2 regions of the Kitasatospora sp. NPDC049285 genome follow, and region 2 is predicted to be linked to the other one. Evidence: riboswitches for the same ligand, from Rfam matches in the RefSeq annotation. Region 2 holds a riboswitch; the other holds the start of a gene.
The links. Region 2 has a riboswitch for cyclic di-AMP ahead of AB0K51_RS17235 (glycoside hydrolase family 16 protein). Riboswitches for the same ligand answer to the same signal wherever they lie in the genome.
Positions count from the first base shown of each region.

Region 1 (4,407 bases), on a different contig from region 2:
AGGCGCTCCGGGTTGGTGACGAACAGGTCGTCACCGACCAGCTGGACCTTGTCGCCGATCGCGTCGGTGATGGCCTTCCAGCCGTCCCAGTCCGACTCGTCCAGCGGGTCCTCGATGGAGACCAGCGGGTAGTCGGCGACCAGCTCGGCGTAGTACGCGATCAGGTCGGCCGAGGAGAGCGCCTTGCCCTCGAACTGGTAGGCGCCGTCCTTGAAGAACTCGGAGGCGGCGACGTCCAGGGCGAGCGCGACGTCCTTGCCCGGGGTGTAGCCGGCCTTCTTGATGGCCTCGGTGATGAGGTCGAGGGCCTCGCGGTTGGAGTCCAGGTTCGGGGCGAAGCCGCCCTCGTCGCCCAGGCCGGTGGAGAGCCCGCGCTCCTTCAGCACGCCCTTGAGGGTGTGGTAGACCTCGACGCCCCAGCGGACGGCCTCGGAGAAGGTCTCCGCGCCGATCGGGGCGATCATGAACTCCTGGATGTCGACGTTGGAGTCCGCGTGCGAGCCGCCGTTGAGGATGTTCATCATCGGGACCGGCAGCACGTGGGCGTTCGGGCCGCCCAGGTAGCGGAACAGCGGCAGGTCGCTGGCCTCGGAGGCGGCGTGCGCGACGGCGAGGGAGACGCCGAGGATCGCGTTGGCGCCGAGCGAGGACTTGTCCGGGGTGGCGTCCAGGTCGAGCATCGCCTGGTCGATCAGCCGCTGCTCGGTGGCGTCGTAGCCGACCAGCTCGGGGCCGATCTGCTCGATCACGGCGAGGACGGCCTTCTCGACGCCCTTGCCGAAGTAGCGGTTCTTGTCGCCGTCGCGGAGCTCCAGCGCCTCGAACGCGCCGGTGGAGGCGCCCGACGGGACAGCGGCACGACCGGTGCTGCCGTCGTCGAGACCGACCTCGACCTCGACCGTGGGGTTGCCGCGGGAGTCGAGGATCTCACGGGCTACGACGACATCAATGGACGGCACGAGGCATCTCCTAGCGGAAGCGGATGTGTGGTCGTTACGACCTGAGCCTAGCCCTACACCGCCCCGCGGCCACGTCCGGCCGGGCCTCGTCTCACGGTGTGGCACCGCTACTCACTGGTAGTTCACCTGATTGCCCGCAGGCCCGGGGCCCCGGACGGCGCGAACTGCCCTGCGCACGCCCGGGGCGGACGGACCGTCAGGCGCCGCGCGTCACAGCGCGAGCACCTGGCCGGGGAGGATGAGGTCCGGGTTGTCGCCGATCACCCGGCGGTTGGCCTGGTAGAGCTGCTCCCAGCCGCCGGGGAGGCTGCGGGCCGCGGCGATGCCGGAGAGGGTGTCGCCCTCGATCACGGTGTAGCCGCCGGCGGCGGGCGCGGGGGTCTCCGCGGCCGGCGGCTGGGCGGCGGGCTCGGACTGGGCCGGCTTGGCGGCGGGCTTCGAGGGCTTGGGGGACGGCTTGACGGCCGGCGCGGCCGGGCGCTCCTGCGAGCGGGAGACGGTGTCGTCCGAGGTGTCGGCCACCTCGCCGCCGCGGCTGAGGCCGGCCCGCACCGAGCAGACCGGCCAGGCGCCGGGGCCCTGGGAGGCCAGGACCCGCTCGGCGACCGCGATCTGCTGGGCGCGGCTGGCCTGGTCGGCGCGGCCCGCGTACTGGCCGCCGCCGTAGGCGCGCCAGGTGGAGGAGCTGAACTGCAGGCCGCCGTAGTAACCGTTTCCGGTGTTGATGCTCCAGTTGCCGCCGCTCTCGCACTGGGCCACGCGGTCCCAGACGGAGCTCGGGGCGGCTGCCGCTCCGGCGGCGGCGAGCAGGGGCAGGGCCAGGCCGACCGAGACCACGCCGGCGGCGGCGATGACCTTCTCGGCCTTGGTACTGCGTCGGTGACGGCCGGTACCGGTAACTGCCATGGGATGTCCTCTCCGCACGCCTGCGAGGTGAGCTGTCGGGTTCGGACCGGGAGGCTGGCCCGGCCACCCGGTGGTCACGGACGCGTGTGCGTCCACCTCCGGGCGGCTTCACCCCTAGCCGCTGGGACGGCGGCGGTCATACGTGGTTCCCCCGCTCCTGTCCGGGTCGATGACTCGGTGGCCCGAGGACGCGGCGGACAGGACTCGGCGTACCGCGTTCGGGGCCCGCTGCTGCGAGCAGATCGGAGAGTAGGCAGAGCTGACGGGCAATCACAAGCTCATATCACCGGCATCACGCCGAAATCACGAACCTCTACGGCTCGTACACAGAGCATCCATATATGTCCGGTTTCGTCCGTGTGGGGAGTGCGGCGCGCGCCCCCGTCCGACGCGCCGTCAGCCACTGCGAACGGGGGTTCGGACGGTTCGAAACGGCGTCAGCGGGGTGTGAAGGAGACCGGGAGGTCGCGCAGACCGCGCATGATCAGGCCGCCGCGCCAACGCAGTTCGGACGGGTCCGCGGCCAGCCGCAGGTCCGGCAGCCTGGTCAGTAGGCTGCCGATCGCGCGCTGGCCCTCAAGTCGGGCCAGCGGGGCGCCGATGCAGTAGTGGATACCGTGTCCGAAACCGAGGTGCGGATTGTCCGCCCGGGCCAAGTCGAGGGTGTTCTCGTCCGAGAACCGGGCCGGGTCGCGGTCGGCCGCGGCCAGCACCACCAACACCGGGTCGCCGACCGGGATCTCCACCCCGCCGATCCGCAGCGGAGCGGTGGCGAACCGCCAGGTGGCCAGCTCGACCGGGCCGTCGTATCGCAGCAGCTCCTCGATCCCGGTCTCCAGCAGGCCGGTCTCTCCGCGGTCCAACGAAGCTTGCAGGCGCTGGAGTTGGTCGGGATTGCGGAGCAGTGCGTACACGCCGTTGCCGACTAGATTGATGGTGGTCTCGAATCCCGCAAAAAGCAAGATGAAGGCCATCGCCGCGGCCTCGTTCTCGGTGAGGTGCTCACCGTGGTCACTGGCCCGGATCAGACCGGAGATCAGGTCGTCGCCGAGGTCGGCCCGCTTGCGGTGGATCAACTCGGCCAGGTAGCTCTGGATCCGCTTCACCGCGCGGCCCACTCCCCCGCGCCGGGCGCCGGTCTGGCCCGGCTTCGTGTGTCGCAGCATCATGCCGGCCCAGTCGCACAGGTCGTCCTGGTCCTCCTCGGGCACGCCGAGGAGCTCGCAGATCGCGTAGATCGGCAGCGGGAAGGCGAGTTCGTGGATCAGGTCGGCCTCGCCGCGGGCGGCGAAGGAGTCGATCAGCCGGTCGGTGAGCTGCTGCACGCGCGGTTCGAACTCGGCCACCCGGCGCGGGGTGAACGCCTTGGACACCAGCCGGCGCAGCCGGGTGTGGTCCGGCGGGTCGATGTTCAGCAGATGGGTCATCAGGTCGGCCTGCCGCTCGCCCGGGATGCCCACCCGGCCGGTGCGGTGCGCCTGCCCGCTGTGGTGCGCCGGGTTCTTCGACAGCCGGGCGTCCGCCAGCGCCTGCCGGGCGTCCGCGTACCGGGTGACCAGCCACGCCTCCACCCCGCTCGGCAGCGTGGTGCGGTGCACCGGCGCGTGCTGGCGCAGCCAGGCGTACGCCGGGTACGGGTCGGCCGCGAACTCCCAGGTGAAGAGTTCCGGCTGCGTGGGGTGGGGCGTGTGGGACATGTCTTGACCGTATCCAAAGGCTCCGCCGCGTGAGTCTGGTCACCTGGCGGGTAATCCCTGTTGCAGAGGGGATGGGCGTGCCTACCATCCTCCGACAGTCATAGCGCGGGCGGTCGTGCGGGCCGCCCGAGTCCGCCCTGAAGGGGGAGCAGACGATGCGGGTAGCCGGGGCAGTGGTGGTCATCGCGGTGCTCGACGGAGGCTCGGGGGCCGACCTGGCCCGCCGGTTCGCCGCCGCCGGGGCCGCCGGTCTGCTCATCGCCGACCTGCACCCCGGGGTCGCCGAGGACCTCGCCGCCGAACTCGACCGCCCCGGCTGCCCCGTGGTCGGCGTGTCCGGCGACGTCCACCGCCCCAGCGACATCGCCGCCCTGGTCGACACCGCCGCCAAGCACCTCGGCCCGATCGACCTGTTCGCGGTGGCCGGCCCGGACGGCGAGCGGATCGTCCAGCTCGCCGAACTGCCCGGCCACCTCGACCTGCTGGCCGAGGTGCTGGCCCTGGTCGGCGAGGCGATCGGCGAGGTCGTCCCCGCGCAGCGGCAGCCCGCCGACGCCGACCACCCGGCCCGCCTGGCGAGCTGACCCGCCGTCAGCCCGGCTCAGCCCTCCAGCCCCTCCGCGGCGCGCACCTCCCGGCGGTAGCCGCGGGCCGCCGCGCGCAGTGCCGCGTCCACGTCCACGCCGCGGTCGTAGGCCTGCTGGGCCACCGCCAGCAGCAGCTCCCCCGCCGACTCCTCGGTGAGCTCGGCGGGCAGCCGGTACGGCCGGTCGGGCACCGCGGTGAAGTTCGCCCGCCGCACCCGGGAGACCAGCTTCGCCGCGTAGGCGAGCGCCGGCAGTCCG
Region 1 covers NZ_JBFAQR010000008.1:80,532-84,938, forward strand. The annotation lists gene eno (phosphopyruvate hydratase) at 1-959, opposite strand, end outside; gene AB0K51_RS08310 (transglycosylase family protein) at 1,170-1,865, opposite strand; cyclic di-AMP (ydaO/yuaA leader) riboswitch at 1,869-2,071, opposite strand; gene AB0K51_RS08315 (cytochrome P450) at 2,303-3,562, opposite strand; gene AB0K51_RS08320 (SDR family NAD(P)-dependent oxidoreductase) at 3,718-4,146, shown strand; gene AB0K51_RS08325 (MazG family protein) at 4,164-4,407, opposite strand, start outside.
Region 1: linked by a shared signal. The riboswitch ahead of AB0K51_RS08310 (transglycosylase family protein) and the one ahead of AB0K51_RS17235 (glycoside hydrolase family 16 protein) in region 2 are both predicted to bind cyclic di-AMP.

Region 2 (4,407 bases):
CGAGCGCGCTGGAGACGAAGACCACGCCGTCGCTCGGGCCGCGGTTCTCGTTGAAGATGCCGACGATGCTGGGCGTGCCGCCGGCCAGCAGGTAGGACGTCACCGTGGCGGGCACCCCGGCCTGGCGCAGCGGCGTGACCAGCGAGCCCGCGTTGATCGCGGCCTGGATGCCGCCGCCGTCGGTGTAGAAGCCCTGCCCGCCGTAGTAGGTCGTGTACCAGTCCTGCTGGGTCTGGTCGACGCCGAAGACCGAGTCCCAGCGGGCCAGCATCTGCCGCTGCCCGGGGTAGTCGTCGTAGCCGCCGCTCGGGGTGAAGGAGAACTCCGGGTGCGCGGTGTAGGTGCCGTAGCAGGTCATGTGCAGGTGCGGGGAGGGGGCGTTGACCGCGCCGCCGCACTGCGGCCAGATCGAGAAGTCGTGCGCCCACCCGTGCGCGAAGGGGTAGTCGTAGCCGCCGTTCGGCCCGCCGAGGGTGATCAGCTTGCGCACGTCGCCCGCGTACGGGCGGCCCCAGGACGGCTTGACCGAGGACACGTAGGCCCGGGTGGACATCTCGCCCTTGCTCCAGCCCACCAGGTCCACCTGGGGGACGCCGAGCTTGGCGCGGATCAGCGCGACGGCGTCCCCGACCTCCTGAGCCTGCATCAGGTTGTCGCCCTGCTTGTGCGCGAAGCCGATCGCGAAGACCCGGTACCCCTGCCCGGCCAGGTACTGCATCAGGCCGGTGCTCGGGCAGGAGGCGGCGCCGCAGCCGTAGCCGCCGGACTCGCCGGGGTTGGCCCAGGCCCGGTCCGGGTTGTCGTTGGCGCCGTGCACCAGCAGCACGGGGACCTGGTGCGCGCCGGTGTTCCAGCCCGGCGCCGAGTAGAGCAGGAAGCGACCGGAGTAGGGCTGCTTGACGCCGCCGAAGAAGGTGAGGCGCTGCCCGTCCTGGTCGCCGCGGCCGTCCGGCGGGTACTGCTCCTGGTGGAAGCCGGAGGTGGTGTCGAGGTACCGCTCGACGTGGTCCCAGCCGTTGGCGACGCTGCCGTAGTTCGCCTCCAGGGTCAGGTTGGACGGCACCGCCGCCGAAGCCGTCCCCGTCGGGACGACCGCACCCGCCAGCGCGAGCACGCCCGCGAGCAGGAAGCCCAAGCCGCCGCGCCTCCCGCGTCCGTTTCTCCACATACCGCGTTCACTCCTTCACGCTGAGTCCCGTACGCGCACGCTACGGAGGCGGGAGTGCCGTCGGAATGGGTGCGGCGCATACCCCGGGCCGCCCGGTGTGGCTGTCGGCCCCATGGCCGAGGGGCGGTCCGCGGGTGATCACCCGGCGCGGCGGGTGTGAACCATGTCTCAGCGGACCGGTATTGGAGATATAAGGACAATCTGCCTAGCCTGCTCGGGACGCCCACCGGGCTCACCCGCCGCCGGGACGCCGAGTCCTGCCCGCCCGTCGGCGACACCCAGAGCACAGCACGGGCAGGAGCGGGGGAACCACGGCAGTACGCCGTGCCCTCCGCCCTGCCCAGGGGCGCGCGGGCCCGGCTCGGGGTGAAGCCGCCACGCGCGGCCGGGCTGCCTCAGCGCCCGAACCCGACAGCTCACCTCGCAGGCGTCGCGGAGGACCACCCCCATGCGACCTGTCGCCACCCCCGCCCGCCTCGGCGTCCTCGCCGGGTCGGTCGCGCTGCTCGGCGTGCCCCTGGCCACCGGCAGCGCCAACGCCGCCACCACCGTCGTCCAGGACCGGCTCACCCCGACCGCGATGACCGCCGGCGCCGCCACCACCGCCTCGCTCACCCTGCACTCGGACTCCTGCTTCACCGCGAAGACCGTCGGCGTCGGCGTGCGTGACGCGGCCGGGCGCAACCTGGACTTCCCCGGCAACGCGGGCAACGTCCGGATCTGCCCGAGCGGCGTCACCTTCACCAGCGCGGCCCGCACCCTGCCGGCCGGCAGCTACACCCAGTTCGGCTTCTGGCAGGACACCGCGGGCAGCTGGCACAACCTGCCCGCGCGCACCCTGACGGTCGCGGCCGCCGGCACGACGCCGACCCCGGCGCCGAAGCCCACCCCGACCCCCACGCCGACCCCAACCCCGAAGCCGACGCCCACCCCGACCCCGACCCCGACCCCGAAGCCGACGCCCACGCCGACTCCCACCCCCACGCCGACCCCGACGCCCGCGCCGTCGACCGGTGCGCCGGTGCCCGGGAAGTCGCTGGCCTGGTCCGAGGAGTTCGACGGCCCGATCGGCTACGGCTCCAAGTGGACCGGCGACCGCAGCAGCTCGTACAAGTACGGCAACCACAACCCGGACGACAACAAGCTGGACTGGCTGAGCCCGAACGCGGTCACCGTCTCCGGCGGCGTCGCCACCTTCACCGCCACCCCCTCCAGCCACACCCTGGAGAACGGCAAGCGGGCCTGGGACACCGGACTGCTCACCACCGAGTACTCGCAGCAGGGCTTCCAGGTGAAGACCGGCGACTACGCCGAGACCCGGGTCAAGCTGCCGGCCGGGTCGGGTGCCTGGCCGGCGCTGTGGACCTGGAAGAACGGCAACGGCGAGATCGACTCGTTCGAGTACCACCCGGACAACCCGAACCTGCTGGAGCTCACCAACCACGTGAAGTCCGGCTCGAAGTACTACACCGACGCGGCCTCGGTCGGCGCCGACAAGTGGGTGACCATCGGGACGTACTACGGCGCCAACTCGGTCGACTGGTACGTGAACGGGCAGAAGGTCTTCTCCGACGGCACGGGCGTCGGGTCGAACTGGTCGGCGTACCTGATCCTCAACCTGTCGCTGAGCGCCGGGGCCTACCACCCCGCCGCGAGCGGCAGCGCGCCGATCAGCTTCAGCTCGGACTACGTGCGCGTGTACCGCTGACGCCCCGTCACGACACGGAGAGCGTGAACGCCGTCCGGTCGTCCGCCGGATCGCGGTGGTCCGCGCTCAGCACCTGAACGTGCCCCTCGGCGCTGCTGCCGGGGGGCACGTTCGCGTCCGCGCGGACCGGGACCAGCGCGGTCGCCGTCCGGTAGCGCGGCAGACCGGCCGGGAAGGTGCAGCTCACCAGGCGGCCGGCCGGTGCCGCCGTGCACCCGGACGGGAAGAACGGCCCCTCGGCGGTGAAGCCCGCCGGCAGGTCGACCAGCACCGTGAACGGCGAGGCGGTGGTGTCCGGCCCGCCGTTGGCAACGAAGGCGTGCACCGCGGTGGTCCCGCCCGGCGCCACGGGATCCGGGTCCAGCCGGACCACCCGCAGGTCGGAGGCGGACGGCGCGACGGCGGGGGCGAACGCCAGCAGGGGCGCGGCGAGGAGGGGGACCAGACGGTGCACGTGCGCTCCTGTGACGAGTGTGCGGAGGTACACTCAGCGTAAGGCGGCCCTGACGGTCCGTCAGAGCACCTCGCCGAGGCGGGCGGCGATCGTCTGCATCAGCGGGACCAGGCCGGCCGCCCCGGACTGGGACTCCAGCGCCTGGATGCGGCCCTCCGGGCCGGAGACGGAGAGCGCGGTGGGCGTGGGTGCGCCGGGCACGGCGACGGCGATGCAGCGCACGCCGATCTCCTGCTCCTGGTCGTCGACCACGTACCCGCGCTCGCGGGAGACGGCGAGCTGCTCGAGCAGCGCGGAAGGGTCGGTGACGGTGTACGAGGTGTGGGACTGCAGCGGGCCGGGGCCGAGCAGGGCGCGGGCCTCGTCCTCGGGCAGCTGCGCCAGCAGCGCCTTGCCGACGCCGGTGCAGTGGGGCTGGACGCGGCGGCCGACTTCGGTGAACATCCGCATGGAGCGCCGGGATTGGACCTGACCGACGTACACCACCTCGCCGCCCTCCAGCACCGCCAGGTTGGCGGTCTCGCCGGTGGCCTCCATCAGCTCCGCCAGGTAGGGGCGCGCCCAGCTGCCGAGCAGGCGGCCGGCCGTCTCGCCGAGGCGGATCAGCCGGGGACCGAGGGTGTAGCGGCGGGCGGTGTCCTGGCGGACGTAGCCCTGGGTGACCAGGGTGCGCACCAGGCGGTGGATGGTCGGCATCGGAAGGCCGGAGGTGGTGGAGAGTTCGCTGAGGGTGGCGATGCCGCCGGAGTCGGCGAGCGCCTCCAGGAGCAGGAAGGCGCGCTCGACGGACTGCACCGAGCCGGCGGCGCGTTCGGTGGAGGTGCTGGCCACGGACGTTCCCTTTGCTGTGGAGGAAGGAGTAGAGTCCACGCGATTCATCAACAAACCGTTGAAATTCTGTATCGCGGAAACTAGTCTCCACTGTACAGAACGGAACAGCCCAAGGAGTATCCTGCCCATGGCCGCAGATCAGGGTTCGTCCCCCCTCGCGCCGGTCGTCACCGTCGCCGGTCCCCGGGTGGCCCGCTCGGAGGAGGTGCTGACTCCCGAGGCGGTGGCCTTCGTGGTGGGTCTGCA
Region 2 covers NZ_JBFAQR010000023.1:64,570-68,976, forward strand. The annotation lists gene AB0K51_RS17230 (lipase) at 1-1,168, opposite strand, end outside; cyclic di-AMP (ydaO/yuaA leader) riboswitch at 1,479-1,611, shown strand; gene AB0K51_RS17235 (glycoside hydrolase family 16 protein) at 1,617-2,876, shown strand; gene AB0K51_RS17240 (hypothetical protein) at 2,884-3,330, opposite strand; gene AB0K51_RS17245 (IclR family transcriptional regulator) at 3,391-4,161, opposite strand; gene aceB (malate synthase A) at 4,289-4,407, shown strand, end outside.